3 regions of the Sphingomonas sp. BE138 genome follow, and region 3 is predicted to be linked to each of the others. Evidence: riboswitches for the same ligand, from Rfam matches in the RefSeq annotation. Region 3 holds a riboswitch; each other region holds the start of a gene.
What was found. Region 3 has a riboswitch for cobalamin ahead of J2Y58_RS18790 (TonB-dependent receptor domain-containing protein). Riboswitches for the same ligand answer to the same signal wherever they lie in the genome.
Positions count from the first base shown of each region.

Region 1: it holds a riboswitch for cobalamin, as region 3 does, so the genes downstream of both, J2Y58_RS14840 (ABC transporter substrate-binding protein) here and J2Y58_RS18790 (TonB-dependent receptor domain-containing protein) in region 3, are expected to answer to the same signal.
Region 2: it holds a riboswitch for cobalamin, as region 3 does, so the genes downstream of both, J2Y58_RS07320 (DUF1852 domain-containing protein) here and J2Y58_RS18790 (TonB-dependent receptor domain-containing protein) in region 3, are expected to answer to the same signal.

Region 1 covers NZ_JAVDUC010000012.1:52,871-62,875, forward strand. The annotation lists gene J2Y58_RS14820 (acetyl-CoA carboxylase carboxyltransferase subunit alpha) at 1-514, shown strand, start outside; gene J2Y58_RS14825 (Flp family type IVb pilin) at 580-753, opposite strand; gene J2Y58_RS14830 (Flp family type IVb pilin) at 884-1,081, opposite strand; gene J2Y58_RS14835 ((deoxy)nucleoside triphosphate pyrophosphohydrolase) at 1,125-1,538, shown strand; cobalamin riboswitch at 1,557-1,690, shown strand; gene J2Y58_RS14840 (ABC transporter substrate-binding protein) at 2,023-2,982, shown strand; gene J2Y58_RS14845 (iron ABC transporter permease) at 2,979-3,941, shown strand; gene J2Y58_RS14850 (ABC transporter ATP-binding protein) at 3,938-4,711, shown strand; tRNA gene J2Y58_RS14855 (tRNA-Cys) at 4,768-4,841, opposite strand; gene J2Y58_RS14860 (acyltransferase) at 4,887-6,017, opposite strand; gene J2Y58_RS14865 (DUF6418 domain-containing protein) at 6,276-7,724, shown strand; gene J2Y58_RS14870 (protein-L-isoaspartate O-methyltransferase) at 8,010-8,684, shown strand; gene J2Y58_RS14875 (TolC family outer membrane protein) at 8,696-10,005, shown strand, end outside.
Region 2 covers NZ_JAVDUC010000004.1:92,092-102,096, reverse strand. The annotation lists gene acnA (aconitate hydratase AcnA) at 1-1,471, opposite strand, end outside; cobalamin riboswitch at 1,783-2,006, shown strand; gene J2Y58_RS07320 (DUF1852 domain-containing protein) at 2,132-3,115, shown strand; gene J2Y58_RS07315 (methionine synthase) at 3,145-4,173, shown strand; gene J2Y58_RS07310 (hypothetical protein) at 4,274-4,783, shown strand; gene J2Y58_RS07305 (carbohydrate porin) at 4,789-6,003, opposite strand; gene J2Y58_RS07300 (EF-hand domain-containing protein) at 6,057-6,596, shown strand; gene tgt (tRNA guanosine(34) transglycosylase Tgt) at 6,593-7,726, shown strand; gene J2Y58_RS07290 (hypothetical protein) at 7,728-7,934, shown strand; gene katG (catalase/peroxidase HPI) at 8,264-10,005, opposite strand, start outside.
Region 3 covers NZ_JAVDUC010000027.1:14,474-24,478, forward strand. The annotation lists gene J2Y58_RS18750 (glycosyltransferase) at 1-272, opposite strand, end outside; gene rfbC (dTDP-4-dehydrorhamnose 3,5-epimerase) at 401-982, shown strand; gene rfbB (dTDP-glucose 4,6-dehydratase) at 996-2,045, shown strand; gene rfbD (dTDP-4-dehydrorhamnose reductase) at 2,045-2,947, shown strand; gene rfbA (glucose-1-phosphate thymidylyltransferase RfbA) at 2,944-3,822, shown strand; gene msrB (peptide-methionine (R)-S-oxide reductase MsrB) at 3,893-4,342, shown strand; gene J2Y58_RS18780 (hypothetical protein) at 4,379-4,783, shown strand; gene cobO (cob(I)yrinic acid a,c-diamide adenosyltransferase) at 4,806-5,423, shown strand; cobalamin riboswitch at 5,475-5,664, shown strand; gene J2Y58_RS18790 (TonB-dependent receptor domain-containing protein) at 5,822-7,777, shown strand; gene J2Y58_RS18795 (DUF1636 domain-containing protein) at 7,779-8,189, shown strand; gene cobT (nicotinate-nucleotide--dimethylbenzimidazole phosphoribosyltransferase) at 8,186-9,196, shown strand; gene J2Y58_RS18805 (histidine phosphatase family protein) at 9,193-9,741, shown strand; gene J2Y58_RS18810 (adenosylcobinamide-GDP ribazoletransferase) at 9,738-10,005, shown strand, end outside.

The DNA.
Region 1 (10,005 bases), on a different contig from region 3:
CGATCGATTCGCGCTGCCGGTGGTGACGCTGGTCGATACCTCGGGTGCCTTCCCCGGCATCCAGGCCGAGGAACGCGGCCAGGCGGAGGCGATCGCGCGCTCGACCGAGGCGTGCCTCGCGCTCGGCGTGCCGCTCGTCTCGGCGGTGGTGGGCGAAGGCGGCTCGGGCGGTGCGATCGCGCTGGCCAGCGGCAACCGCGTGCTGATGTTCGAGCATGCGGTCTACTCGGTGATTTCGCCGGAGGGCTGCGCCTCTATCCTGTGGCGCACCGCCGACAAGGCGCCCGATGCGGCGGAGGCGATGAAGGTCACCGCGCAGGACCTGAAGGCGCTGGGCGTGATCGACGCGATCGTGCCTGAGCCGCTGGGCGGCGCGCATCGCGACCATCCGGGCGCGATCCGCGCACTGGGCGACGCGATCGAGCGGAGCTTGCGCGATCTGAGCCCGCTGACCGCCGATGCGCTGCGGCAGGACCGCCGGACGAAGTTTCTGAAGATGGGGCGGCTCGGATAAGCCGAAAATGAGAAGGGCGGCGGAACCGAAATCCCGCCGCCCTTGCTATATCAGGTCGTTGCCGATCAGCCCGGGTTGTTCTGCATCTTGGTCTGCACGTTGCTGAAGGTGTTGTTCAGCTGCGTGCCGATGCCCTTCATGGCGGCGATCGCGGCAACGGCGATCAGCGCAGCGATCAGGCCGTATTCGATCGCGGTCGCGCCCTTGCTGTTCTTCAGGAACGAACGAATCTTCTGCATGTCGGTCTCCGTTTGACTTCGTAGATTTCAGTACCCGCCGACGTCCCGTTCACAGGTCCATCAAGGATGTTTCTAGGGGCGCAGGGTTGATAAAGACTTAAGTGAGTCCGTAGATTTTTGTCCGAACCTTTCAGCGTGCGGAGAGCAGATTGGCGCTGATCGATGCGAACATGCCGGTCACCGGCGCGCCGAGTGCCGACAGCGCCCCGGCGGCGCTGAGCGCGATCACGGCGACGATCAGCCCGTATTCCACCGCCGTCGCGCCGCGTGATTCCCGTAGCGCGAGCAGGAGGGCGACAGGCGAGCGAAAGAGGGGCATGCGCGGCATGGGCGCACGATAGCGGCGAAGGGTTAAGGAAGGATCGAACGCGATGCTGGTGGTCGCCGCCGCACTGATCGACGATCACGGTAAGTGCTTGATGCAGCAGCGTCCCGCCGGCAAGCACCACGGGGGGCTGTGGGAGTTCCCGGGCGGCAAGGTCGAGCCCGGCGAGCATCCCGCCGCCGCGTTGGTCCGCGAACTGGCCGAGGAACTGGCGATCACCGTCGCCCGGGACGCGCTGGTGCCGCTCGGTTTTGCGACCGACATGCCGGTGACGATGCTGCTGTATCGATGCCGCCGCTGGACCGGCACGCCGCGCGCGCTGGCCGCGCAGGCGCTGCGCTGGGATCTGCCCGCTGCGCTCGCGGCGCTGCCGATGCCGCCGGTCGACGTGCCGCTGCTCGCCGCGCTTGCCGCCCCCGCGCTGCCGGCAGCGCTTGCTGAGCCCGCGCCGCACGGCTAGGCGGGGCTGGCGATCAGGAAAGGGAATCCGGCCGGAGCCGGAGCTGCCCCCGCAACTGTGACCGGCGAGCCCTTCGCCCCCCGTGCGCCACTGGATCGCTCGCGATCCGGGAAGGCCGGGCGAAGGGCGGCGACCCGGGAGCCAGGAAACCTGCCCGGTCGCGGTTGTCCTTCGCGCGGACGGGGTGTGCCGGGCGATCGGGGGAAACCCGTGCGACGACGAACGGCGCGGGGGTGATGGCATGATTCGAAAAGGGCTGACGACGGCGAGTTTGTCCTTCACTCGCCCCTCGCAGAGCGGAGAGGGACGGGGAGACCTGGGCTTTGCGCAGCAACGTCTCGGTCGAAGCCGGGTGAGGAATGGCGCTCGCGAACGCGAGCGCGCGAGCTTGTGGCTCGCTCGACCCCTCACCCAAGCTGCGCTGGCCGGCGAGTTGGCAAGCTCCGCCAAGCCCTTCCCTCGTCCGGGACACCAACCCCCGTTCGTGCCGAGCCTGTCGAAGCACGGGTCACAGGCGGCGTGCCCGGCGAACGATGCGCCTCGCGGCACGTGCTTCGACAGGCTCGGCACGAACGGTCGGTCGGGTGCGCGCCACGCGGACGATGCCGGACGTTGCGCCCCCACCCGCCGCGCCCTCCGCGCCGCCGCCACCCTCGCGCTCGCCGCGCCCCTGCTGCTCGCCGCCGCGCCGCCGCACACCCCACGCGTCGTGTCGATCAACCCGTGCCTCGACGCCATCCTGATGCAGGTCGCCGACCCGGCGCAGATCGTCGCGATCAGCCATTATTCGCAGGACCCCCGCGCGACCTCGATCCCGCTCGCGCAGGCGAAGCGCTTCGCGGTCACCGCGGGCACGGCCGAGGAGGTGGTGGCGCTGCGCCCGGACATCGTGGTCGCCGGCGGGCATGTCGCGCCTGCCACCGTCGCCGCGCTGGCGCGGCTGCGTGTGCATCTCGTCCAATACCCGGTGCCGGTCACGGTCGAGGAAAGCGCGCAGCAGGTGCGCGAAGTCGCCGCCGCGATCGGACACGCCGACCGTGGACGCGCGCTGGCCGACCGCATCCTCGCCGCCGCGCGTCCGGCGGCGGGCGCACCCGTGCCCGCGCTGATCTGGGGGGCGAGCGGGCTGGTGCCCGGCGGCGGCACGTTGCCCGACGATCTCCTGCGCCGCGCCGGCTTCGCGAACGCCAGCGTCGCTTACGGCCTGAAGAGGTGGGACGTGCTGCCGCTCGAATATCTGGTCGCGCGTCCGCCGCGGGTCCTGCTGTCGGTCGCCGCGGCGGAGGGCGGGGGGGAGCGCGGCGAGCGCCACCCCGCGCTCCGCCGCCTCGCGGGGCGCGTCGCGGTCGCGCCCTTCGCCGCGCGGTTGATGAATTGCGGCGGCCCGTCGATCATCGCGGCAATGGCGCGGCTGCGCAGCGTTCGCGCGAGGGTGGCACGATGACGCGCATCTGCTGGTGCTTGCTGGCGGGCGTGCTGCTCGCCGCCGCGCTGTCGCTCGCGGCGGGCAAGGTGTGGGTGCCGCTGGACGCCTGGACCGCCGCCGACCCGCGCTCGATCATCATCGTCGAACTGCGGCTGCCGCGCACGCTCCTGGCCCTGGCGGTCGGCGCGGCGCTCGGGCTGTCGGGTGCGGCGATGCAGGGCTATCTCCGCAATCCCTTGGCCGACCCCGGACTCTTCGGTGTCTCGTCGGGCGCTGCGCTCGGGGCGGTCTGCGCGCTCTATTTCGGCTATGCCGCGCAGGCGTGGCTGCTGCCCGGCTTCGCGCTGGCGGGCGCCGGCATCACCATGGCGGCGCTGGCGGTGATCGCGGGTCGCTCGGGCAGTCTGATCCTCTTCACCTTGGCCGGCATGATCCTGACCAACATCACCGGGTCGTTGACCGCGCTGGCGATCAGCCTGGCGCCGACGCCGTTCGTCGCCTCGGAGATCGTGACGTGGCTGATGGGCGCGCTCACCGATCGCAGCTGGAACGACGTGCGCGTCGCAGTGCCGCTGATTGCGGTCGGCGTTGCGGTGCTGGCGCGGACGGGACGCGCGCTCGATGCCCTGACGCTGGGCGAGCAGGCCGCGCGCTCGATGGGGGTCGATCCGCGCCGCTTGCAGCTGATGATCGTCGCCGGGATCGCGCTGGCGGTGGGCGCGTCGGTGGCGGCGGCGGGCGTGATCGGCTTCGTCGGGCTGATCGTGCCGCATCTGGTGCGCCCGTTCGCCGGGCATCGCCCGTCCGCGACGCTGCTGCCCGCCGCCTTGGGCGGGGCGCTGCTGCTGACGCTCGCCGACAGCCTGGTGCGGCTGGCACCTACCGTCAGCGAGCTACGGCTCGGGATCGCGATGTCGATGCTGGGCGGGCCGTTCTTCCTCTATCTCCTGATCGCGATGCGGAGGCGACTGGCATGAGCGTGCTTGCGGCACACGGTCTGTCGCTCTCGCTAGGCGGCAAACCGGTCCTCGACGCGGTCGACGCGCAGTTCGCGAGCGGGCGGGTGACCGCGCTCCTGGGGGCGAACGGTGCTGGCAAGAGCAGCCTGCTCGCCTGTCTCGCCGGCCTGCGCCATCCCGATGCGGGAGAGGCGAGGCTGGGCGGCGACGATCTGCGCGCGATCCCCGCGCAGCAGCGCGCACGCCGGATCGGCTTCCTTCCGCAGGCCGCCGACGTGCACTGGAACGTCGACGTCGCCACCCTGGTCGGGCTCGGCCGGCTGCCCTGGCGCGGGCGCTGGGGCGAGACCACTGCGGATCGTGCTGCGGTCGATGCGGCGCTGGCCGCGACCGGCATGACCGCCTTCGCGCGGCGCGGGGTCGAGCATCTGTCGGGCGGCGAGCGCGCACGCGCGCTGCTCGCGCGCGTGCTCGCCGGCACGCCAGAGTGGCTGCTGGCGGACGAACCGCTCGCCAGCCTCGATCCCGCGCACCAGCTCGAGGTCGGCGCGCAGCTGCGCACGGTGGCGGCCGCCGGGGGCGGGGTGGTGCTGGTCGTCCACGACCTCAACCTCGCCGCGCGGCTGGCCGACGATGTCGTGCTGCTGCGCGACGGCGGCGTGGTGGCGGCGGGACCGGTCGATGCGACGCTGGATGCGGAACGGATCGGGCGGACGTACGGTGTGGCGGTCGAAACCGGCACCACCGCGACCGGACAGCGCTATATCGTCCCGGTCCGCGCGTCCTAGACTGCCATTTTTGGGCGAGTCCGCGCACCGGGCGGTACCGGACCTTGGAAAGACGGTGGAGGCCCGACCGGGAATCGAACCCGGGTGCAAGGATTTGCAGTCCTCTGCGTCACCACTCCGCCATCGGGCCTCGATTGCGGTGAGCGCGGGCCAATGCTGGGGATTTCGAGGCGCGTCAAGCCCCGATCACCGCGCGCGCCTCCGCCGCGGTGCGCGAGCGCGGCTTCAGCAAGCGGATCAGCGGCCCTTCCACGACGAAATAGCTCAGCGCCGAACCGACAATCGCCAATACCGTCAATAGCATCAACAGCGCATCCGGGGGCACGTCGGTCAGCAGCCCGCGCTTCAGCACATTGCCGGCCACCAGCATCGCGAACGGATGCGCCAGGTAGATCGTGTAGGAGGCGGTGCCGAAGAACAGCAGCACGCGGTTCGTCCGCGACCGGGCATCGATCGGGATCAACAGGCTGCCGGCGACCAGCAGGACGCCCGGAATGCCCCACCACAGCACCCGCGCCTGCATCGCGTCGGAGACGGTCGCGGAAGCGGCGAACACCGCGATCGCGGCGAGGATCATCGCCCAGCCGGCACGCGGCGCGACACGGCCCGCGACGAAGCGCGCGAGCGCCACCCCGGCCACGAACTCCAGCAGCAGCGGCGAGGCGAGCACGCCGCCAGCGACCGATGCCGCGCCGGCGGTCGTCGTCGTGACGGCGGCGACCACGCCCAGTGCCGCCAGTACCCACGGCCAGATTCGGCGGCCGCCGGCAAAGGCGATGATGACCGTGCAGATCGCGTAGAAATACATTTCGAACGTCAGCGTCCAGCCGACGTCGAGGATCGGGTGGTAGCTGACATGCCCGTCCAGCGTCTGTTTGGGATAGGGGATCAGCAACAGCGACGAGGCGACCAGCCCGAGGGTGACCCGCAATTCCTTGAAGCCGACGCCGACCAGCCAGAGCAGCAGCAATGCCGCGGTGAAGACCCAATAGGGCGGCAGCACGCGCAGGATGCGGCGAAGCGCGAAGGTGCCCGCCGCCGGCAGCCCCGGCGGGATCGCACGCGCGGCATAAGCGATCACGACGCCGCTGATGCAGAAGAAGATATCGACGCCGCCCGCGCCCAGCTCCGCCAGCCCGCGCTGCCCGGCCAGCACCGAGCGCGCCGGGTGGTAGGTGTTGATAACCCAACAGGCGTGATGGAACACCACCATGGCGGCGGCGATCCCGCGCAGGACCTGAAGCCCCTCGAACGTCATGCGTGCGGCCGGGCGATCGCCGCCGGTTTGAATGCCCCCTGTCGGCATGGATGCCTGTCCTTTTGCGCGATCGCCGCCGATGCTGCGGCGCGGCGGCGTACCATGGCGCCTCCGCTTTTGCCTAGCGGCGCAACCGTGTGCTTTCGCCGCACATCTTGCCGCGCCATCAACCGGCGTTGGTTGACAACCATGGAACGACACATCCAGTGCCGTGTTCAAGCGTTGGTCGCGGGGATTATCAACATGCCACAAGTCGGTTACCCTGGCGTCGCGAGCGGTCGGGCGGCGTCGTCGAACAGGGGGCGGGTGGCTTCCTATCAGCAGCGCGCACGCGGCTTCGTCGGGATGTATGCGCTGCACTTCCTGCTGGCGGGCATCGCGGCGTTCGGATCGCAGGCGCTGCCGTCGGCCGCCTGGGCCTATGCGGCGCTCGCGATCTACATATCGCTTTGCCTGGGCATTCTGCGCACCTCGCCGGCCACGTTCCTGCTGTTCGTCCCGCTGCTCGCCAACCGCGCGACCGAGTTCATCTCGGGGGGTGCGATCGAGAGCGGCGCCTATATGATCGAGACGACGACCACCGGTCAGCCGACCGGTGCGTTCACGCGGCTGCTGCTGATCTACATGCTCTTCCTGCTGACCGCGACGTTCGCGGTGGAGGCGATGTGGCCGCGGCTGAAAGCGATGTTCCGCGACGCGCCAGCGCGTTGGGAGCGGCAGGCGCCGCTGATCTGGAAGGGGCTGCTCGCGGTCGTCGTCGTGGTGTCGCTGTACTTGATCCGGCTCGGCATCAACAACGGCTTTCCGTTGTTCAGCGGGATCGATCGGTTCGTCTACCTCGAAAAGCTCGACTCGCCACTCTATCAATCGTGGATGTCGAACCGGCTTGTCGTGGTGCCATTCGTGGGTGCGCTGTTTGCGCTTCCGGCCTATCGCGCGCGCGCCGGCCTCGTCATTCTGTGGATGCTGGCGACGTCGATCATCTTCGGCGAAAAATTCGGGTCGCTTCTGATGATCCTGAGCGTCTTCGGGATCCCGGCGGGCCTGGTGCATATCGCCAACGACCGCAAGATCCCCTTCAACTTCATCGCCGGGGTCTGCACGGCGATCATCGTCACCACCATCCCCGCGGTGCTGATCGCCTATGGCGCGCTGAACGATTTCGATGCGGCGGCGGAGCGATACGGACAGCGCGTTGCGCTTCAGGGTCAGCTGTGGTACGTGACCGACCTCAAATATATGTCGGCGACCAATTTCGACGACCGTGCGCTTGCGGCCGACATGTCGACGTGGTTCGATCCCGGGGCGCAGGAATCGACAAAGGCGGGAACGCGCTTCGGCCTCTATTACGTGATGCAGCGGTTCGCGTCGTCGCGGTTGCTCGGCTGGACGATGGAGGGCGGCAACGGCTTCATCGGTTCGCTCTACCCCTATCTGCTGATGACGATGGGCGTCGTGGGCATGCTGATCCTGTCGTCGATCATCGCGCTGTACCATGCCGTGGTCATGCGAATGCTGGCGGCGTCGTTCGCACAGTCGATCTGGATCGCAGGCTTGCTGTACAGTCGCGTCATGTCGTCCTTCTACGCGACCTATACCACCGGTTATTTGTGGAACATCTTCGGAATCAAGACGATCGCGACGTTGCTGGTCGCGCTGTTCCTGACCTGGGAATATGGTCGATCCACCAGCGTCAGCCGCCGATGGCTGGCCAAGGGGGCCGCAGCGAGCGCTCGGTCGCGTCGAGCGGCATGATGACGCCGCCACGCGATCGGCGCTCGTCTGTCGCCTGAAGCGACGCTCCGACTGGTCGCGACGGCGATCGCCTTGCATCCCAGCGCAGATTCACTCCGTTAGCGCGGGGTTCATGCGCCGCCGGTCCGCCGGCATCGTCGGTCGGCAAACGCGCCGAGTCGCGTAACACCCCGTAGGCATAGTTTGGGTCTGCTCGCCGATTGCAAAGCACGGCCGGCGCGCGATACAAGCCGGACAGCGCAACGTGTGTTGCATCCATAAAACAGCTATGCCACAGGATGGTTCATGACCCTCTCCGCCCCCGCTCTCCGCAACGACGATTTCACCGCGATGCGCCAGGCGATGGTCGCCAGCCAGCTGCGCACCACCGCGGTCACCGACCCCCGTGTGGTCACCGCCATGGCGGAGGTGCCGCGCGAGCGCTTCGTTCCCGCGCACGCGGTTTCGGTCGCCTATATGGATCGCCCGATCGATCTAGGGCAGGGGCGCGCGCTCAACGTGCCGCTTGCGACCGCGCGGCTGCTGGTGCAGGCGCGACTGCTGCCGACGGACCGCGTGCTGCTGATCGGGGCGGCGGGCGGCTATGCCGCCGCGGTTCTGGCGTCGCTGGTGGCGGAGGTCGTCGCGGTGGAGGCCCTCCCGGCGCTGGCGGCGCATGCGCGCGAGGCGATGGCGGGAACGCCGAACGTCACCGTGATCGAGGGTCCGCTGGAGCACGGCCATCCGGAGGGCGCGCCCTATGACGTGCTGATCGTCGATGGCGCGATCGAGGAACTGCCTTCCACGCTCGCCGGCCAGGTCAAGGACGGCGGGAGGATCGTAAGCGGGGTGATCGAGCGCGGCGTATTCCGTCTCGCGTCCGGCACGCACCGCGGCGCCGCGACCGCGCTGACGCCGTTCGCCGACATCGATTCGGTCCGCCTTCCCGGCTTCGCGCGCCCGCGCGGCTTCACCTTCTAAGGATCACGCCCTTGCGCCTTCGCCTGTCGTCGCTGTTGTCGTCGGTTGCGGTTCCGCTGGTGCTGGCCGGAGCGTTCCCGGCCGCGGCGGAGACGCTGCGCGAGGCGCTGGTGCGCGCATACCGGGACAATCCGACGCTGAACGCGCAACGCGCAGCGCAGCGCGCAAATGACGAGAACGTGCCGATCACACGCGCGCAGGGACGGCCGAACATCAGCGCGCAGGGCGGGCTCACCGACAATTTCCTGCGTGGCGGCAACAGCTTCACCACCCCGGAGCGCCGCCTCGACGCCCAACTCGGCGTCACGGTGCCGCTGTACCAGGGCGGGCGGGTGCGCAACGGCGTACTGGCGGCCGAGACGCGCGTCGATGCCGGTCGCGCCAACCTGCGCGGGACGGAGGCGACGACCTTCACCGATGTGGTCAGCGCCTATAACAACGTGATCCGCGACGAGGCGATCGTCGGGCTCAACACCCAGAACGTCCGCGTGCTGGAAACCAACCTGCGCGCCAGCCGCGATCGCTTCGAGGTCGGCGACCTCACGCGCACCGACGTGGCACAGTCCGAAGCGCGCCTCAGCCTCGCGCGCGCGCAGCTGCAATCGGCGCAGGCGACGCTGATCTCCAGCCGCGAGAATTACGTGCGGCTGGTCGGGACGCCGCCGGGGACGCTGGAGCCGCCGCCGCCGCTACCGCAATTGCCCGGCTCGCCGGACAACGCCGTCGACGTGGCGTTGCAGGACAATCCGAACCTGATCGCCGCGCGCCGAGTCCGCGACGCCACCGATTACGACATCCGAGTCGCGCGCGCCAACCGCCGCCCGACCGTTAATGCGACGCTGGGGCAGAACTACTTCAACTTCCTCGGTTCGCTGGGGCAGGGCAGCGCGGCGGGGCTGGGCAGCGTGCAGACCGGCAACGCGAGCAGCGCGGGCGTGACGCTGAACGTGCCGCTCTACCAGGGTGGGCGTCCCGGTGCACTGGTGCGGCAGGCGCAGGAATTGCGCGGACAGGCGATCGAGCAGGCGACCGCAGCCGAGCGGCAGGTGATCGCCTCGGCCCGATCGGCCTATGCGGTGTGGCGCTCCTCGCTGGAGGTGATCGCGTCGGCGGAAGCGGCCGTCAACGCCAACAAGCTGAGCCTTGAGGGCGTGCGCGCCGAGAACAGCGTCGGCACGCGCACCGTGCTCGACATCCTCAACGCCGAGCAGGAACTGCTCAACAGCCAGGTGACTCTCGTCTCGGCGCGCCGCGACGCCTATGTCGCCGGCTTCGCTTTGCTGGCGGCGATGGGGCACGCGGAGGCGGAAGACCTGGGACT
Region 2 (10,005 bases), on a different contig from region 3:
ACAGCCCTGCCTTGTCGAGATAGTCAGTCACGACCTGCGACCCGGGCGCCAGCGAGGTCTTCACCCACGGCTTCGGCTTCAGCCCCAGCGCGTTCGCCTTGCGCGCGACCAGACCCGCGGCGACCAGCACCGACGGGTTGGAGGTGTTGGTGCAGCTGGTGATCGCGGCGATCACGACGTCGCCGTCGCCGATGTCATGCCCACGCTCATCGACCGCGACGCGCGCGGGCTTTTCCTTGTGGTACAGCTTGAACAGGTCGCCGTTGAACACCTCGTCGACGGTGTCGAGGCTGACCTTGTCCTGCGGGCGCTTCGGGCCGGCGAGCGACGGGACGACGCTCGACATGTCCAGCTCCAGCGTGTCGGTGAACACGGGGTCCGGGCTGTCGGCGTGACGCCACATGCCCTGCGCCTTGGCATAGGCCTCGGTCAGCGCGACGACTTCGTCCGGGCGGCCGGTGAGGCGCATGTAGTCGAGCGTCTTGTCGTCGACCGGGAAGAAGCCGCAGGTCGCACCGTATTCGGGCGCCATGTTGGCGATCGTCGCACGATCGGCCAGCGTCATCTGGTCGAGGCCCGGGCCGTAGAATTCGACGAAGCGGCCGACCACGCCCTTGGCGCGCAGCATCTGCGTGACCGTCAGCACGAGGTCGGTCGCGGTGATGCCCTCGCGCAGGCTGCCGGTCAGCTTGAAGCCGACGACCTCGGGGATCAGCATCGAGACCGGCTGGCCAAGCATCGCGGCCTCGGCCTCGATCCCGCCGACGCCCCAGCCGAGCACGCCCAGGCCGTTGATCATCGTGGTGTGGCTGTCGGTGCCGACCAGCGTGTCGGGATAGGCGATCTTCGCCTGACCCTTGGCGTGGTCGCCGGTTTCCTGCGACGACCAGACGGCGTGGCCGATGTACTCAAGGTTGACCTGGTGGCAGATGCCGGTGCCCGGCGGCACGACCTTGAAATTGTCGAGCGCCTTGCTGCCCCACTTCAGGAACTCGTAGCGCTCCGAATTGCGGGCATATTCGAGGTCGACGTTGTCCTCAAACGCCTTGGGCGTGCCGAACTCGTCGACCATGACCGAGTGGTCGATGACGAGGTGGACGGGGACCTGCGGATTGATCTTCGCCGCGTCGCCGCCCAGCTTCGTGATCGCGTCGCGCATCGCGGCAAGATCGACCACGCACGGCACGCCGGTGAAGTCCTGCATCAGCACGCGCGCGGGGCGATACTGGATCTCGCGGTCCGAACGCCGCTCCTGCTGCCAATCGACGATCGCCTTGATGTCGGCCTCGGTAACGGTCACGCCGTCCTCGAAGCGGAGCATGTTTTCCAGCAACACCTTCATCGAGAAGGGCAGGCGGCTGATGTCGCCGAACTTCTCCTCGGCGCTCTTCAGCGCGAAATAGTCGTAGGACTGGCCCCCGGCCTGAAGCGTCTGGCGGGCGTTCAACGTATCCTGGCCGATGGCCGTCATGGGCATGGTCCTTTCTTCAAGGGCCGTCGTCGGGCGCGGCGTGCCAGGGGCGCGGGCGGGCGGCGACGGGAGCGAAACTCTCGATCGCCGCGGGCGATAGCAGTGGTGCCGCAGGTGCGAAAGGGGGGCGCGCGGTCCTTTCCTATCAGGCGACCGCGGGCTTGCGCAGGATCTCATTAGCATGACGCACCCCGCGATTCTCCTGCTCCATCGCCATCCGCTCGGAAGTCGAGGCCGACGAACCTGCTGCCGCACACTCATCAAGATATAAGGATATCTTTATATGACGTTGACAGTTGGTGCGGATTGGTGTTGAACAAACCTGTCGAGGTTCCCCATTCCAGGCATGGCGATGGGGCTAAGACGGGAAGCCGGTGGTGCCCTTCGGGGCAGAGTCCGGCGCTGCCCCCGCAACTGTAAGCGGCGAGTGGCGGCTCCATTTCGTGTCACTGGGTTCCCGCAAGGAGCCTGGGAAGACCGGAGCCACCGCGTTGACCCGTGAGCCAGGAGACCTGCCGTTCGACGCCATAACGTTCCTCGGACGGGGGTTCCTCCGGTGGATCGCGCTTGATGCGACGGTCCGTGGCTTCCCGCCATCGGAGGCTGTTCACGCCTTGCGCGCTTTCGCCTGACCTCCCGCCCGCAAAGCCTGGGTGAGTCATGACGAATAGCGGGTTCACATTCTCGATCAGCAGCATCCCGTTCGACGAGGATTATCGTCCGGCCGACAGCACGCGCATCACCACGAACTTCGCCAATCTTGCGCGGGGAACAAGCCGCCGGGAAAATCTGCGCAATACGCTGGTGATGATTGATCATCGCTTCAACGCGCTGATGCACTGGGACAATCCCACGGGTGATCGCTACGCGCTGGAGCTGAAGATCGTTTCGGCCGCGCTCACGCTGGGGGACGGGGCGGGTGACGAAGCCTTCCCGCTGATCGAGATCCTGCACACCACCGTCATCGACAGGACGCGCGGCGAGCGCAGCGACGGCATGATCGGCAACAACTTCTCCTCGTACGTGCGGGATTACGACTTCAGCGTCGTTCTGCCCAACCACCTCAGCGCCGGAGGTGCCGGCGCTCCGGAAGGCTTCGGCGATCTGCACGGCAACCTGTTCAAGCATTTCCTCGGCTCAAGCGCCTATCGCGACAACTTCCAAAAAGCCCCGGTCATCTGTCTCAGCGTCTCGAGCAAGGAAGTCTATCACCGGACCGCCAACGTGCATCCGATCCTCGGCGTCGAGTATAGCAACGACACCTTCTCGCCCACCGATCGGTATTTTGCAAAGATGGGCATGAAGGTCCGGTACTTCATGCCGCCGCACAGCGTCGCGCCGTTCGCGTTCTACCATACCGGCGATCTGGTCAGCGATTACACGAACCTCGAACTCGCCAGCACGATCGCCACGATGGAGACCTTTCAGAAAATATATCGCCCAGAGATCTACAACGGGAATTCGGTGGCAGCGGAGTATTATCAGCCCAGCCTGAAGTATCAGGACTATTCGATGACCCGCATCGTCTACGATCGCGAGGAGCGCAGCCGGCTTGCCGTCGAACAAGGCAAGTTCGCGGAAGAGCATTTCATCAAGCCGCACAGTGCCGCGCTCCAGCGCTGGTCCGCGACCTGCGGCCTCTGACCACCCTCCCGCACGAAGGTATTTGCATCATGACGACATTGTTGCCGACGACGACCGCGGGCAGCTTGCCCAAGCCTTCCTGGCTCGCCCGGCCCGAGACCCTGTGGTCGCCATGGAAGCTGGAAGGCGAGGATCTCGTTGCGGGCAAGCAGGACGCGCTGCGCCTGGCGGTCGACGACCAACGGCAGGCAGGTATCGACATCCTCGGCGATGGCGAACAGACGCGCCAGCATTTCGTGACGACGTTCATCGAGCATCTGGACGGTGTCGATTTCGAGAAGCGCGAGACCGTGCGCATCCGCAACCGCTACGACGCCAGCGTGCCGACGGTCGTCGGGGCGGTTTCGCGGCCCACGTCGGTCTTCGTCGACGATGCACGGTTCCTGCGCGCGCAAACCGCTCGGCCGATCAAGTGGACGCTGCCGGGGCCGATGACGATGATCGACACGCTCTACGACGCCCATTATCGCAGCCGCGAGAAGCTGGCGTGGGAGTTCGCCCGCATCCTGAACGAGGAAGCGCGCGAGCTGGAAGCGGCCGGCGTCGACATCATCCAGTTCGACGAACCCGCGTTCAACGTGTTCTTCGACGAGGCGAACGATTGGGGCATCGCCACGCTGGAGCGCGCAGCGGAGGGGCTGAGGGCCGAAACCGCCGTCCACATCTGCTATGGCTATGGCATCAAGGCCAACACGGATTGGAAGAAGACGCTCGGCTCCGAATGGCGCCAGTATGAGGAAACCTTCCCCAACCTTCGGAAGTCGACCATCGATATCATCTCGCTCGAGTGCCAGAACTCGCGCGTGCCGATGGACCTGATCGAACTGATTCGCGGCAAGAAGGTGATGGTCGGCGCGATCGACGTCGCGACCGACGCCATCGAGACGCCGGAACAGGTCGCCGCTACGCTGCGCCATGCGCTACGCTTCGTCGACGCGGACAAGCTCTATCCGGCGACGAACTGCGGGATGGCTCCCTTGTCGCGCGCCGTCGCACGGGGCAAGCTGAAGGCGCTGGGCGCCGGCGCCGAGATCGTCCGCAAGGAATTGGCGGCCTGAGCGGCAGCGGATAACGACAGGTGCGGCACGGCGGGGTGCGCGGCGCGTTCGTTCTCGCCGGGCGGTGCGGGTAAGCGCCGCCGGTGAGGAGCGAGGGACGATGGCGCGCAAGCTGAAGGTGTTCCGGACCGCCGCCGGCTTCCACGACGCCTATGTCGCGGCGCCGAGTCGCAAGGCGGCGCTGGCGGCGTGGGGTGCCGACGTCGACCTGTTCGCGCGCGGAGTGGCGGAGGAGGTGACCGACCCGGCATTGATGGAGGCGCCGCTCGCGGCGCCGGGCGAGGTCGTGAAGCGATCGCGCGGCACCGCGGAGGAGCAGCTCGCCGCGGCGCCGGCGCCGCGCAAGAAGACGATGGCGGCGAAGCGCAAGCCGGCCGCCGCGCCGCGTCCGAGTCGGGAAGCGTTGGAAACGGCGGAGGCGGCGCTGGAGCGGGCGCGCGCCGCCATCGAGAACGAGCGGCGCGCGCTGGCGGCGCGACTCGCCGCGCTGGAGCGCGAGCAGCGCGCGCTCGAGCAACGCTGGCGCACGGAGCGCGCTGCGCTGGAGGACGCGCGCGAGGCGGCACGCACCGACTATGACGCGGCGGTGGCACGCTGGCGCGACGGGTAGCGGCGCTACCGCCCGATCTTGATGCGCAACGCCACGACGAGTGCATCGCGCACGTCGCGACGGCCGCCCGGACTGGCGACCCATTGCACGTCGGGCTCGATCACGAGCCACGAGCGCGCCACGAGGCGATAGGCGGCCTCGACGATCAACTCGCCGGGGCCCGTCCGCTCTATCCGGCGGTAGCGCGAGCCGAACGACACCGCAGCGAAGGACAGGCCGATCTGGTCGTCCGGGCGGGCGGCACCGATGCCGGTGCGCACGACGCCGCCGCCGAGATATTGTGCGGCCGGGTTGTACCGCCGGTCCGCGACGCCGTAGCGCAGCCACCCGCTGACGCCCGCGCCGCCCCGCACCGCGCCGTGCAGCTGGTGCTCGACCAGCGCATAGGCGCCGCGACTGCCGTCGCCTTCGCGCGGTTCGTCCTGAAGCCGCGGCAGGCGCGCCAGATACCGCCAGCTGCCGACCGCCAGCTTGGTGCGCGTGCCCAGCCGCGCCAGCTCGGCGATCACCAGCGCGCCGTCGCGCCGCCGGAGGCGTATCGCGGTGGCGGCCGGGTGCGCCGGGTCGCCGGGCACCGCGTCCAGAACGGCGGCGCGCACCAGCCAGCGATCGTCGAGCGCGACCTCGCCGCGCACCGCGACCGAGGTGACCGGGAAGATCGACGGCCCGCGCCGCCCCGATTGCGCGATGTCGGGACCCATGCCGTGCGAGGACAGCAAGAACAGGGTGCCTGACAGCGTGGTGTCGAACTCCGAGTTCAGATTGTAGAGCCCGGCTTTCACCGAGGCGCTGCGACCGATGTCCTGTTCCAGCCACGCTTCGAACAGTCGTGTCGCGCGCACGCCCGTCTCGATGTTCGAGGCGATCTGGAAGTCGCCGGCGAGCGCGGGCGAGAAGCGCGCGCCGTTGTTGTGAAGAATGTAGCCGAAGGCGCGCGCGCCGCGCCAGCCGACCAGCCGCTCCGCATCGACCGCGACTTGCAGGTCGAGGTTGTCGAGGTAGCGAACCCCGCGCGCGCGGCCGCCGGCGACATCGGCGATGACGTCGGCGGTGTAGACTGCCGATGTGGTCACCGGCCCCCCCTCCCGCTCGTTGGCGGACCGCGGGTAGCCGGTCGGGCGCTGGGTCTGCGCCGGCGCGCCGCACGGCCATAACGCCAGCGCCGCCGCCCCCACCAACCCTGCCCCTGTCGCCGCCGTCGCTCGCATCGAATCGCTCATGGCACAGCCCCAAGATGCTGGCGATGTGCCCGCGCTTCTGCCACGGAGCGATCATGATTCCGTTTGCGTTGCTTCTGCTCGCCGCGGCGCCTGCGCAGGGCGCGCCGCAGGAAGGCGACATCACCGTCCGCGCGCCGCTGCCCGCCACCCCGCAGACGCCGGCGACGATGGTCGTCGAACCGGCCGCGATGATGATCGCGGCGTGCGACGCGGATGGCGACGCGCGGGTCGAGCGGTACGAGCTGGACGACTGTCTCGCCACGTCGTTCGCGGCGTTCGATCCGGGCAAGACCGGCAAGCTGCGCTACATCGCGTTCGGCGACTGGGCGCTGCGCTACCTGGGCGATCGCGCGGCGTTGCCGAGTCCGTACGAGGTCGACCGCGACAATGACGAGGCGGTGACGCTGGCGGAGTTGCAGGACCATTTCTCGCGACTGTTCGCGCGCTACGACCGCGACGGCGACCATGCGATCAGCCGGGCGGAGCTGCTGACGTATCGCACGATGCCGATCGACGCGCAGGGGCCGACCGCGGGGCGTCGCCCGGAGAAGAAAGCCGATGCGCCCGACGCCGGCAAGCGGCGGCGGCGATGACGCGCTTCGCTTTCCAGGTCGCGGCGACCGACGGCGCGGCGCGCACCGGCACGATCACGATGCAGCGCGGGGTGATCCGCACGCCGGCGTTCATGCCGGTCGGCACCGCCGCGACCGTCAAGGCGATGAAGCCCGCCGACGTCGAACGTGCGGGTGCGGACATCATCCTGGGCAACACCTATCACCTGATGCTGCGCCCCGGCGCCGAACGCGTGGCGCGGCTCGGCGGGCTGCACGCCTTCATGGGGTGGGACAAGCCGATCCTGACCGATTCGGGCGGCTATCAGGTGATGAGCCTCTCGGCGCTGACGAAGCGTTCCGAGGAGGGCGTGGCGTTCGCCTCGCACCTCGACGGGACGCGGCACATGATCTCGCCGGAACGCTCGATCGAGATTCAGCGGTTGCTGGGCAGCAATATCGTTATGGCGTTCGACGAGCTGGTCCCGACCACCTCGACGCGCGAGGTGCAGGCTGCCGCCATGGAGCGCTCGATGCGCTGGGCCAAGCGCAGCCGCGACGCGTTCGACGGCGGCGGCGAGCACGCGGAGAACAACGCGATCTTTGGCATCCAGCAGGGCGCGCTCGACGAAGGGCTGCGCAAGGCGAGTGCGGACGCGCTGATCGATATCGGGTTCGACGGCTATGCGATTGGCGGGCTGGCGGTCGGCGAGGGGCAGGCCGCGATGTTCGGGTGCCTCGACTTCGCGCCCGCGCAATTGCCCGCCGACCGCCCCCGCTACCTGATGGGCGTCGGCAAGCCGACCGACATCGTGGGCGCGGTCGAACGCGGGGTCGACATGTTCGACTGCGTGATGCCGACGCGTTCGGGGCGGACGGGGCAGGCGTTCACGCGAACCGGGCCGATCAACATCCGCAACGCGCGCTTCGCCGAGGATCAGGGGCCGCTTGCCCCGGAATGCGCGTGCGCTGTGTGCACGACGTGGACGCGCGCCTATGTGCACCATCTGGTGCGTGCCGGGGAGATGCTGGGCGCGATGTTGATGACCGAGCACAATATCGCCTTCTACGAGGCGTTGATGGCCGACCTGCGCGCCGCCATCTCGGACCGGCGGCTGGCGGCGTTCGCCAATGGCTTTCGCGCGCGGTATGACGCGCCAAAAGGAGAGTGACGTGAGCGACGAGCAACCCAACGAGATCCTGGCGACCGCCGCCGCGGCGAAGGCGCACGAGGAAGCCGGCGCGCCGGGCGCCGCGGCGCATCAGCGCAAGGGGCATTGGAACCCCGCCAAGACGTGGCTGGGGGTCGGCATCGGATCGGCGGCGGTGGCCGCGGCGGTGCTGTTCGCGAACGCGCGCAAGGACGAGGGCAAGAAGTAGGGGGAGGGCGAAGTGGGGGCGGGTGCGTCCCGTCGCCCCACTCCACCGTCATTCCCGCGGAGGCGGGAAACCCGACGCGCAGGTTGTCGCAAGAGCCTGGGCGTCAGCGGTTCTGGATCCTCGCCCTCGCGGGGATAACGAGGAGAGAAGAGCTAGCCTCTCTGGAAGGTTCGGCCGCCGACGTGGGGGGCACGTCGGCGGCCCCGACTGAGGCAGCCATCGGGCGACCCGAAGGGCTGTTCGGCCGGTAGACGAGGGAAGGGACCGCGCAGCAGCCGATGGCGCCGCCCGGTCCCTCCCGATTCTTCAAGCGCTTGGTAGCCGATCGATCAATGCGTGACCAGATCGAATCGGTCGGCGTTCATCACCTTTGTCCACGCCTTCACGAAGTCGGCGACGAACTTCTCGCCCGAGTCGGCGCAGGCATAGACCTCCGACAGCGCGCGCAGCTGCGAGTTGGAGCCGAACACCAGGTCGGTGCGCGACGCGGTCCACTTCTGCTCGTGCGTCGTACGGTCGGTGCCGACGAACTCCTGGTCGCTTTCGTCGCTGACCTGCTTCCAGGCGGTGTTCATGTCGAGCAGGTTGACGAAGAAGTCGTTGGTCAGCTGACCCACGCGCTTCGTGAACACACCGTGCTCGGTGCCGAGCGCATTGGCACCCAGCACGCGCAGCCCACCCACCAGCACCGCCATCTGCGGCGCGGTCAGCTCCAGCAGCTGCGCCCGGTCGATCAGCAACTCCTCGGTCGGCACGTTGAACTGCACCTGGAGGTAGTTGCGGAAACCATCGGCCTTGGGCTCGAGCACGTCGAAGCTCTCGGCGTCGGTCTGCTCCTCCAGCGCGTCGGCGCGGCCGGGCGTGAACGGGACGGTCACATCATGGCCGGCGTCCTTGGCCGCCTTCTCGACCGCCGCCGAGCCGCCGAGCACGATCAGGTCGGCGATCGACACCTTCTTGCCGCCGGTGGCCGATGCGTCGAAGTCGGCCTTCACCTGCTCCAGCACGCCAAGCACGCGGGTGAGGTTTTCCGGCTCGTTGACCTCCCAGTTGCGCTGCGGCGCGAAGCGGATGCGCGCGCCGTTGGCGCCGCCGCGCTTGTCCGAACCGCGATAGGTCGAGGCCGAGGCCCAGGCGGTCTTGACCAGATCCTGCACCGACAGCCCGCTGTCCAGCAGCTTGGCCTTGAGCGCGGCGACATCGGCGTCGTCGATCAACGGGTGGTCGACCGCCGGGATCGGATCCTGCCAGATCAGATCCTCCTGCGGCACTTCCGTGCCCAGGTAGCGGATCTTCGGCCCCATGTCGCGGTGCGTCAGCTTGAACCACGCACGCGCCCATGCGTCGGCGAAGTAGGCCGGATCGGCCCGGAACTTCTCCATGACCGCGCGGTACTTCGGGTCGACCTTCAGCGCCATGTCGGCCGAGGTCATCATCGTCGGCACCTTCTTGCCGGGCGTATGCGCAGCCGGGGCCAGCGTGTCCTCGGGGTTGCCGACCGGCTGGAACTGATGTGCGCCCGCCGGGCTCTTGGTCAGTTCGTATTCGTGGTCGAGCAGCATGTCGAAATAGGTCATGTCCCACGTCGTCGGGGTCGGCGTCCACGCGCCCTCGATCCCCGAGGTGATCGTGTGATCGCCCATACCGCTTTCGTGCGTCGACGCCCAGCCGAGACCCTGCGCCGCGATGTCGGCGCCTTCGGGCTCACGACCAACCAGCTTCGGATCGCCCGCGCCGTGCGCCTTGCCGAAGGTATGGCCCCCGGCGGTGAGCGCTGCGGTCTCCTCGTCGTTCATGCCCATGCGCGCGAACGTCTCGCGCATGTCGCGGGCCGAGCCCATCGGGTTCGGGCAGCCGCCCGGTCCTTCCGGGTTCACGTAGATGAGACCGTGCTGGATCGCGGCAAGCGGGCTTTCGAGCGCGAGCCCGGCTTCCTCGTCGATGCGGGTCTGGCCGAGCCATTCCTCCTCGGTGCCCCAGTACACGTCCTTCTCGGGCTCGAACACGTCGGCGCGACCGCCGCCGAAGCCGAAGGTCGGGCCGCCCATCGATTCGATCGCGACGTTGCCGG
Region 3 (10,005 bases):
TCCAACGCCAACGCGCGCTCGATCCCCAGTCGAAATCCCGCAGCGGATCCTAGATTCGTCTCGGACCTGAGCACTTCCACTTTCTCGGGTTCGTCGAAGTCCGATGCCGCCACCGGACGCTTGCTGCCGTTATCGACGATGATGATCTTGACGACCGATACAAAACGCAAGGCGCCGGCCACGACTTGCCTGACGAGATGAAGTCGATCGCCATAGGTGACCGCCACGACTACGGCCGACACGGCGTTGTTGCGACTCTGCTGCTGCTGCATTATACGCTCCGGCGCCAATATTTCCCCGTATATGCGATCGTTACGGGATTGGTTGCATATTTACGAGACGACGCCACCCATGTACAGCCGCATCCCGGCACAGGGTTTAACCGGGATAGTGGGACGATATGGCATCCGACAATGCGCTTCCATCGCCGGTGCAGCTGATCCGGCCACGGCGCTTCGGCGATGCCCGCGGGTGGTTTACCGAGGTGTATTCGGTGCCGGCCTTTGCGGCATCGGGTATCGAGTGCACCTTCGTGCAGGACAATCACTCGCTGTCGGCCCCGGCGTTCACCTTGCGCGGGTTGCATTTCCAGACGCCGCCGCGCGGCCAGGACAAGTTGGTGCGCTGCATCCGCGGCCGCATTTACGACGTTGCGGTCGACGTCCGCCGCGGCTCGCCGACGTACGGCCAGTGGGTCGGTGCCGAGCTGTCCGCCGAGAACGGCCACCAGCTGTTCATCCCGATCGGTTTCGCGCACGGCTTCGTCACGCTCGAGCCGGATTGCGAGGTGACCTACAAATGCTCGGACACCTATGCGCCTTCGTCGGACGGCGGGATCCGCTGGGACTCGGTCGGGATCGACTGGCCGATCCCCGCCGGCGCCACGCCCGAGCTGAGCGACAAGGACAAGGTGCAACTGACGCTGGCCGAGTTCGACAGCCCCTTCGACTATGACGGGCGTCCGCTGACGCCGCTCGCGTAAGGACCGACACGATATGCGCATCTTCGTCACCGGCGGCGCCGGCTTCATCGGCTCGGCGCTGGTCCGCCACCTGATCGAGAACACCGAGCACGAGGTGCTCAACTTCGACAAGCTGACCTATGCCGGTACGCTGTCGACGGTCGAGCGGGTCGCGGGCTCCAACCGTTACCGCTTCGTGCAGGGCGACATCTGCGATGCCGACGCCGTGCGCGCCGCGATCGCCGAGTTCCGCCCCGACGTCGTCACGCATCTGGCCGCCGAGAGCCATGTCGACCGCTCGATCGACGGGCCGGGTGCGTTCGTGCAGACCAATGTCGTCGGCACCTATGTGATGCTGGCCGAGGCGCGCGGCTACTGGCTGGGCCTCGACGACGCGGCGAAGGCGGCGTTCCGCTTCCACCATATTTCGACGGACGAGGTCTACGGATCGCTCGGCGACACCGGGCTGTTCACCGAGGAGACGCCCTACGATCCGCGCTCGCCCTATTCGGCGTCGAAGGCGGGGTCGGACCATCTCGTCAGCGCATGGGGCCACACCTACGGGCTGCCGGTGCTCATCACCAATTGCTCGAACAATTACGGGCCGTACCACTTTCCCGAAAAGCTCATCCCGCTGATGATCGTCAAGGCGCTCGCCGGCGACGCGCTGCCGGTCTATGGCGCCGGCGACCAGATCCGCGACTGGCTGTTCGTCGAGGATCACGTCCGCGCGCTCCAGGCGGTGTTCGAGCGCGGTGAAGTCGGGCGGACCTACAATGTCGGCGGGCACAACGAGAAGCAGAACATCGAGGTCGTTCGCACCGTCTGCGCGATCCTCGATCGCCTGCGCCCGCGCGCTGACGGCCAGAGCTATGCCGGGCAGATCACCTCGGTCGCCGATCGCCCCGGCCATGACAAGCGCTACGCGATCGACGCGACCCGCATCGGCGACGAGCTCGGCTGGCGCCCGCAGGAGACGTTCGAGACCGGGATCGAGAAGACGGTGCGCTGGTACCTCGACAACGAGGCGTGGTGGCGCCCGCTGGTCGACGCCAAGGCGTCCGAGCGTCGCGGGATCGCGTGATGCGCGACCTGCTGGTCACCGGTGCGAACGGCCAGGTCGGCGACGCGCTGCAACGCGCAGGCCTGCCCGAGGGCTGGCAGGTGGTGGCGCTCGACCGTGCCGCGCTCGACCTGACCGACGCGCGCGCGATCGCGGCGAAGGTCGCCGAGCGCCCGTGGGCGGCGGTCATCAACGCGGCCGCCTATACCGCGGTCGACAAGGCCGAGAGCGATCAGGTGACCGCGTGGCAGGTCAATGCGCTCGCCCCCGCCGCCTTTGCCGCGGCCTGCGCGACCGCGGGTGTCCCGCTGGTGCAGGTGTCGACCGACTATGTCTTTCCCGGCGACAAGCAAGGCGCATGGGGCGTCGACGATCCGGTCGCGCCGCTCGGCGTCTACGGCGCCTCGAAGCTCGGCGGCGAGCTGGCGGTGCGTACCAGCGGCGCACGCCACGCGATCGTGCGCACCGCCTGGGTCGTCTCCGCGCACGGCAGCAATTTCGTGAAGACGATGCTGCGCGTCGGCGCGGAGCGTGGGGCGTTGCGCGTCGTCGCCGACCAGCACGGCAGCCCGACCAGCGCCGCCGATCTGGCGGACACGCTGGCACGGATCGCGATCCGGCTGGCCGGGGATGGCGAAGCGCCCACCGGCACCTTCCATTTCAGCAACGCGGGCGCGACGACCTGGGCGGGGTTCGCCGAGGAGATCTTCCGCCAGTCGCGCGCGCGCGGCGGCGCGACCGCGAGCGTCGAGGGGATCGCGACCAGCGAGTATCCCACTCCCGCGCGTCGTCCCGCCAATTCGCTGCTCGCGCATGACGCGATCGAGCGCGCCTATGGCATCACCCCGCGCGCGTGGCCTGACGCGCTCGGCGACATCCTCGACGACCTGATCGGGCCTGCGCGCAAGGAGAACGGCAAGTGAAGGGCATCATCCTGGCGGGCGGATCGGGCACGCGGCTCCACCCGGCGACGCTGGCGGTCAACAAGCAGTTGCTGCCCGTCTACGACAAGCCGATGATCTATTACCCGCTGTCGGTGCTGATGCTGGCCGGCATCCGCGACGTGCTGATCATCTCCAGCCCCGAGTATCTCGACAACTACCGCCGGCTGTTCGACGACGGCAGCGCGTTCGGCCTGTCGATCTCCTACGCCGAGCAGCCGCGCCCCGAGGGGCTGGCGCAGGCGTTCACGATCGGCGCCGACTTCATCGGCGACGACAACGTCGCGCTGGTGCTCGGCGACAACATCTTCTTCGGCGCGCATCTGACCGACCTGCTCGCCAGCGCGGTCGCGCGCCCGCGCGGCGCCACCGTCTTCAGCTACCGCGTCGAGGACCCGGAACGCTACGGCGTGGTCGAACTGGGCGCCGACGGCAAGGCGCTGAGCCTGGAGGAAAAGCCCGCGCAGCCGAAGTCGAACCACGCGGTGACCGGCCTGTATTTCTACGACAATCGCGTCGTGCAGATGGCGCGCGACCTGAAGCCGTCGGCGCGCGGCGAGCTGGAGATCACCGACCTCAACCGCCTCTACATGGAGGCCGGCGACCTCTACGTCGAGCAGATGGGGCGCGGCTATGCCTGGCTCGACACCGGCACCCACGACAGCCTGCTGGAGGCCGGCGAGTTCGTCCGCACGCTCCAGCACCGCCAGGGCGTGCAGGTCGCCTGCCTCGAGGAAATCGCCTTCGAAATGGGCTTCATCACCGCCGACCAGGCGCGTGCCCGCGGCGAGAAGTTCGCCAAGACCGCCTACGGCCGCGCCATCCTGCGCGCCGTCGAGGAGCGGGAGAAGCGCTGAGGTCGCGTGGAAACCGACGCTTCGTCGCCTATCTAGACACGATAGCGACGACGAAGCGGAGGACGAAAGCATGACCGAATACACCAAGACCGACGAGGCGCTCGCCAAGCTGACGCCCGAGCAATTCTACGTGACGCAACAAAGCGGCACCGAGCGGCCCGGCACCGGCGAATATCTCGGCAACAAGCGGGCGGGCATCTACGTCGACATCGTCTCGGGCGAGCCGCTGTTCGCCTCGGCCGATAAATACGAGTCGCATTGCGGCTGGCCGAGCTTCACGCGCCCGATCGAATCGGCGCGCGTCAACGAGTTGAACGACGTCAGCCACGGCATGATCCGCACCGAGGTCCGCTCGGCCGGTGCGGACAGCCATCTCGGCCACGTCTTCGAGGACGGGCCGCGCGACCGCGGGGGCTTGCGCTATTGCATCAACTCCGCGGCGCTGCGCTTCGTGCCGCGCGAGGAGATGGAGGCGCAAGGCTACGGCGCCTACCTCGATCAGGTCGAGGACGTCCGCTGACTTGACCCGGAGCAGGCGCGGCGCTTTGGAACCCCGATGAACGACTGGGACGAACGCGCCGCGCGCCGCGCCGAGGATCGTGAGCGCCGCGCGCAGGAGCGCGTCGCCGCTGCGGTCGCCCGCACCGAGCAGCGCGCCGTCGAGCGCGAGGCCGGCGCGCGGCGCCGCGAGGAAGCGCGCACCGCCCGCCGTGTCGAGGAGGAGCAGCGTCGCGCGACGCTCGCCGAGGAACGCGACGCCCGCCCGCGCCGCCGCCAGAGCACCGGCGGGCTCGCCCGGACCGGCGAGAGGACCGTCGAGCGCGACACCCGCCATTACGCCACCGACAAGGACCCCGCGCGCATCCGCATGCTTGCCGCACGCGGCGCGACGCCAGCGGCGCTCGCCGCCGTCTTCGGCATCAGCGTCGCGGAGGTCGAGGCGGTGCTGGCGGCCGATTGACCCGGCCGCTATGCCCGCGCGCATGACCGACGCCACGATTGATGGGCGCGACGCCCGCCACAACGAGAAGATGCGCCGCGTGCAGGCCGCGCGTCGCACGATGATGGAAGGCAAGACCGTCGAGAAGGGGCTGCTGATCGTTCATACCGGCGCCGGCAAGGGCAAGTCGACCGCCGCCTTCGGCATGGCGGTACGGGCGATGGGACACGGGATGAAGGTCGGGGTCGTGCAGTTCGTGAAGGGCGCGATGACCACCGGCGAAAAGGCGATTTTTGATGCCTTTCCCGAGCTGATCGAGTTCCGCGCCATGGGCGAGGGCTTCACATGGGACACGCAGGACCGTGCGCGCGACGTCGCGGTCGCGCGCACCGCGTGGGAGGAGGTGCAGCGGATGCTCGCCGACCCCGACATCGCGATGGTGATCGCCGACGAGCTGAACATCGTGCTGCGCTACGATTATCTTCCTACCGACGAGGTCGTGGCGGTAGCGACCGCGCGCGCGCCGATGAAGCATCTGGTCGTTACCGGTCGCAACGCCCCGGATGCGCTGATCGCCGCAGCCGATCTCGTGACCGAGATGACGCAGGTGAAGCATCCCTTCCGTTCGGGGGTCAAGGCGCAGGCCGGCGTGGAGTTCTGACCCCCGCCCCACCCGCCATCCCGCGCATTGACCCGCGCCCGCCGCCCCGCTAGTGCGCGCGCCGCGACAGGTTCCCCCTGACCGGGGATCAAAAGGGAACGGGTGAACCCCGGCTGCCCCTGCAACTGTAAGCGGCGAGCCCGCGTGCCACACGCCATTGGTCCCTCACCGGGCCGAGAAGGCGGCACGCATCGGCGATGACCCGTGAGCCAGGAGACCTGCCTGTTCGCCTGTCGTCCTTCGCTCGGTCAGGGTGTGCCGAACGGACGGGAAGACCGCACAGGGGCAATCCCGGCGGACGGACCAGCGTGACGATAACCACCGCCGCAGGCGGTCGGCGTCGCGGGTCCGTGCCCGTCGGCGGCGATGCGCGTGGCTCGTCCGTCGAAAGGGTTTTCATGTCGTTCCGCCTAGCCGTCCTGCCGTTCCTCCTGTGCTCCTCCCTGTGCTCCACTGCCGCGCTAGCGCAGGAAGCGCCGCGTCCCGACGCCGCCGCTGCCACCGACGGCAGCGACATCGTCGTGGCCGCGAACCGTGCGCCGACCGATGCCGATCGCGTCGTGGCTTCGGTCACCGTGCTCGACAAGGCCGCGATCGACCGCACGCAGGATACGTCGGTCGCCGACCTGCTGGTGCGCACGCCCGGTGTCTCGCTGTCGCGCAACGGCGGCTATGGCACCACCACCTCGCTGCGCATCCGCGGCGCCGAGCCCGACCAGACCGTGGTCGTGATCGACGGGGTGAAGATCAACGATCCGTCTTCGCCCGGCGGCGGCTATAATTTCGGCGACCTGCTGATCGGCGACGCGTCGCGGATCGAGGTGCTGCGCGGGCCGCAGTCGATCCTGTGGGGCAGCCAGGCGATCGGCGGCGTGGTCAACATCGTCACGCCGTTGCCTGCCAAGGATCTCGAAGGCAGCATCGACCTGGAGGGCGGATCGCGCGACACCGTGAACGCCCGCGCGGCACTGGGCGGCATCAATGGTCCGCTGGCATGGCGTATCGGTGCACAGGCGTTCACAACGGCTGGTATTTCGGCACTGGCACTGGGCACCGAGCGTGACGGATACACCAACCAGAACGTCCAGGCGCGCGCGGTCGTGACGCTCGCACCGGGCATCAGCGCCGACCTGCGCGGCGCATATACCAATGCGAACAACGACTTCGACGGCTTCAGCGGCGACTCCGCCGAATATGGCCTGACCCGCACCTTCGTCGGCTACGCCGGCTTGAACGTCGACCTCTTCGACTCGCGGCTGCGCAACCGCTTCGGCTATGGCTATACCGACACCGACCGCGACAATTATGATCCCGAACAGGTGACGCAGCCGCAAACTTTTGCCGCGACCGGACGCAACCACCGTCTCGAATATCAGGGCACGCTGGCGGTAGCACAGGGCGTCGATGCGGTCTTCGGCGTCGAGAACGAGGTCAGCCGCTTCAGCACCGCCTCTTCCGATTTCGCCCCGCCGTTCGCGCTGGGCACGCCGGCGCGTGGCCGTGCGGAGCTGACCAGCGTCTACGGTCAGCTGAACCTGTCGCCGATCGATGGCCTGACGCTGAACGGCGGCGTCCGCCACGACGACCACAGCCGCTTCGGTGCGCAGACCCTGTTTGCGGGCGGCGCCAGCTGGGTGCTTCCGACCGGTACCGTCCTGCGCGGCAGCTACAGCGAGGGATTCAAGGCGCCAACGCTCTACCAGTTGTTCTCCGAGTACGGAAATCGCGCGTTGTCGCCCGAACAGGCGAAGGGTTGGGAGGCCGGCGCCGAGCAGCGCTTCATGGACGGGCGTTTCGCGATCGGCGGCACGTACTTCGAGCGTCGCAGCCGCGACCAGATCGTCTACACCGGATGCAGCGCCACGACCACCGAGCCGTTGTGCTTCGTGCCGGGTTCGACCACCGAGCGGCGCTTCGGCTACTATCAGAACGTCGCCCGTGCCTTCGCGCGTGGTGTCGAGGCGGTAGGCCGGGCGCAGATCGGCGAGCATCTGAGCATCGACGGCAATTACAGCTGGATCCTGTCGGAGGATCGCTCGGCGGGCCGCACGTTCGGCAACTGGCTGCCGCGCCGCCCGCGCGATACCGCCAATCTGTCGGCGACCTATGCCTTTGCCGACGCCGGCTCGCTGGGTGTCGCAGCGCGCTGGGCGGGCAAGTCGTTCGACAATGCCGCCAACACCACCCGGCTCGACGGCTACACGCTGGTCGACCTGCGCGGCGAGCTGCCGGTGTCGTCCACCGTTCGGCTGTTCGCGCGCGTCGAAAACCTGTTCGACGAACGCTACCAGACGATCGCGCGCTACGGCACGCTCGGGCGCAGCGTGTACGCCGGGCTGCGCGGACGGTTCTGAGATGCAGCTCGTTCCCGTCGCCGATGGGCCGGCGGTGGTGGCGTGCAGCAGCTGTCGTCACTCCGCCGCCGCGCGTGAGGATGCCGAGGGGCGGCGTGGCGGCGCGCTGCTCGCCGCGGCGCTGCGCGCGGTGCAGGCGCGCGATCCCGCGCTAGAGGACATTTCGGTGCAGGAGATGCCATGCCTGTTCGCCTGCGATCGCCATTGCACGATCCACCTGCGCGCACCGGGCAAAGTCGGCTATGTGCTCGGCGGCTTCGTGCCCGACGAGGAAGCGGCGACGGGAATCATGACCTTCATGCGCCACTATGTCGACAGCGCCACCGGACAGGTCCCCTATGGCCTGTGGCCGGCGGCGGTGAAGGGGCATTTCATCGTCCGCGTGCCCCCCGCCGGTGCGGTGGTCGCATGACGCGCTTCACCTCGGTCGCCGACTTCGATGCCGCGCTGGCGGCGCTGCCGCCCGCCGACGACGCCGCGCGCGCGGCGGCAGCGGGGCGGCAGGCGCGGCTGACCAAACCCGCCGGATCGCTCGGACGCCTGGAGGAGATCGCGCTGTTCATGGCCGGGTGGCGCGGCGATCCCCGCCCGCGGCTAGACGACGCGCGGGTGGTGGTCTTCGCTGGCAATCACGGCGTCGCGGCGCGAGGTGTCAGCGCGTTTCCGCCCTCCGTGACCGCGCAGATGGTCGCCAATTTCGCTGCGGGCGGGGCCGCGATCAACGCGCTGGCCGACGCGGCGGGCCTGTCGCTGACGGTGGTGCCGCTGACGCTGGAGCTGCCGACCGGCGACATCACCCACGAGGCGGCGATGAGCGAGGCCGAATGCCTCGACGCGCTCGACGCCGGCGCGACCGCCGTGACCGCCGGCATCGACCTGCTGGTGCCCGGCGAGATGGGGATCGGCAACACCACGCCTGCCGCGGCGCTGTGCGCGGCGAGCTTCGACGGCGGCGCGGCGGCCTGGGTCGGGCCGGGAACGGGCGTTGCGGGCGCCGCGCTGGTCGCCAAGCGTGAGGCGATCGATGCGGCGCTGGCTTGCCATGCGGACGCGACGTCCGCGTTCGAGCGGCTGCGGCGGCTGGGCGGGCGTGAGATCGCGGCGATCGCGGGGATGGTGCTCGCGGCGCGGCATGCGCGCGTGCCGGTGCTGCTCGACGGGTTCATCACCGGCGCGGCGCTTGCCCCGCTCGCCGCCGCGCAGCCGCGGATCGTCGATCATTGTCTGGCCGGGCATGTCTCTGGCGAGCCGGGGCATGCGCGTCTGCTCGACCGGCTGGGACTGCGTCCCTTGCTCGCGCTCGACATGCGATTGGGCGAGGCGAGCGGTGCGGCGGTTGCCGCCGGCGTGGTGCGCGCGGCGCTGGCGGCGCACGACCGCATGGCGACCTTCGACCAAGCGGGGGTCAGCGAGGCGTGAGCGGCGCGCGCACCGTCCACCTGCTGCGGCACGGCGCGACGGTGCGGCCCGGATGCTTGCTGGGGCACGGCGATGTTCCGGCGACAAAGGCGGGAATCGCTGATTGCGTCCGCGCGGCCGCCGCGCTTTCCTTCGATCATGTCGTCAGCTCCGACCTGCGCCGCGCCGCTGCCTGCGCGGCGGCGATCGGCTCGGCCGTGCGCCATGACGCGCGCTGGCGCGAGCTCGACTTCGGCGACTGGGACGGGCGTGCGCCGGCGGAGCTCGACGCGGCCGCGTTGGCAGCTTTCTGGGACGATCCAGACACTTGCCCGCCGCCGGGTGGGGAATGCTGGTCGGGACTGGTGGCACGGGTCGATGCCGCGCTTGCGGAGCTGGCGGACGCGACGCTGGTCGTGACGCATGGCGGGGCGATCCGGGCGGCATTGGCGGGCGCGTGCGGGTTCGATGCGCGACAGGTATGGGCGTTCGACCTGCCGTGCGCGGCGGTGGTGACGGTGCGGTTGTGGGACGATGCCGCGCAGATCGTGCGGCTGAGCGCATGACGCGCCTGTGGCTCGCCTTCGCGTTCCTGACGCGGCTGCCGGTTCCGCAAACCGCTGGAACCGCGAAGGATTTTGCCGCCGCGCTCCGCTTTTACCCGCTGGTGGGCGCGGTGATCGGGGTGATCGTTGCGGCCGCGACCTGGGTCGGTGCGCGGCACGATCCGTGGACCGGCGCGCTGGCCGGACTGGTGGCGTGGGTGGCGGTGACCGGGGCCTTACATATTGATGGACTTGGAGATCTTGCCGATGGCCTCGGAGCGGCGC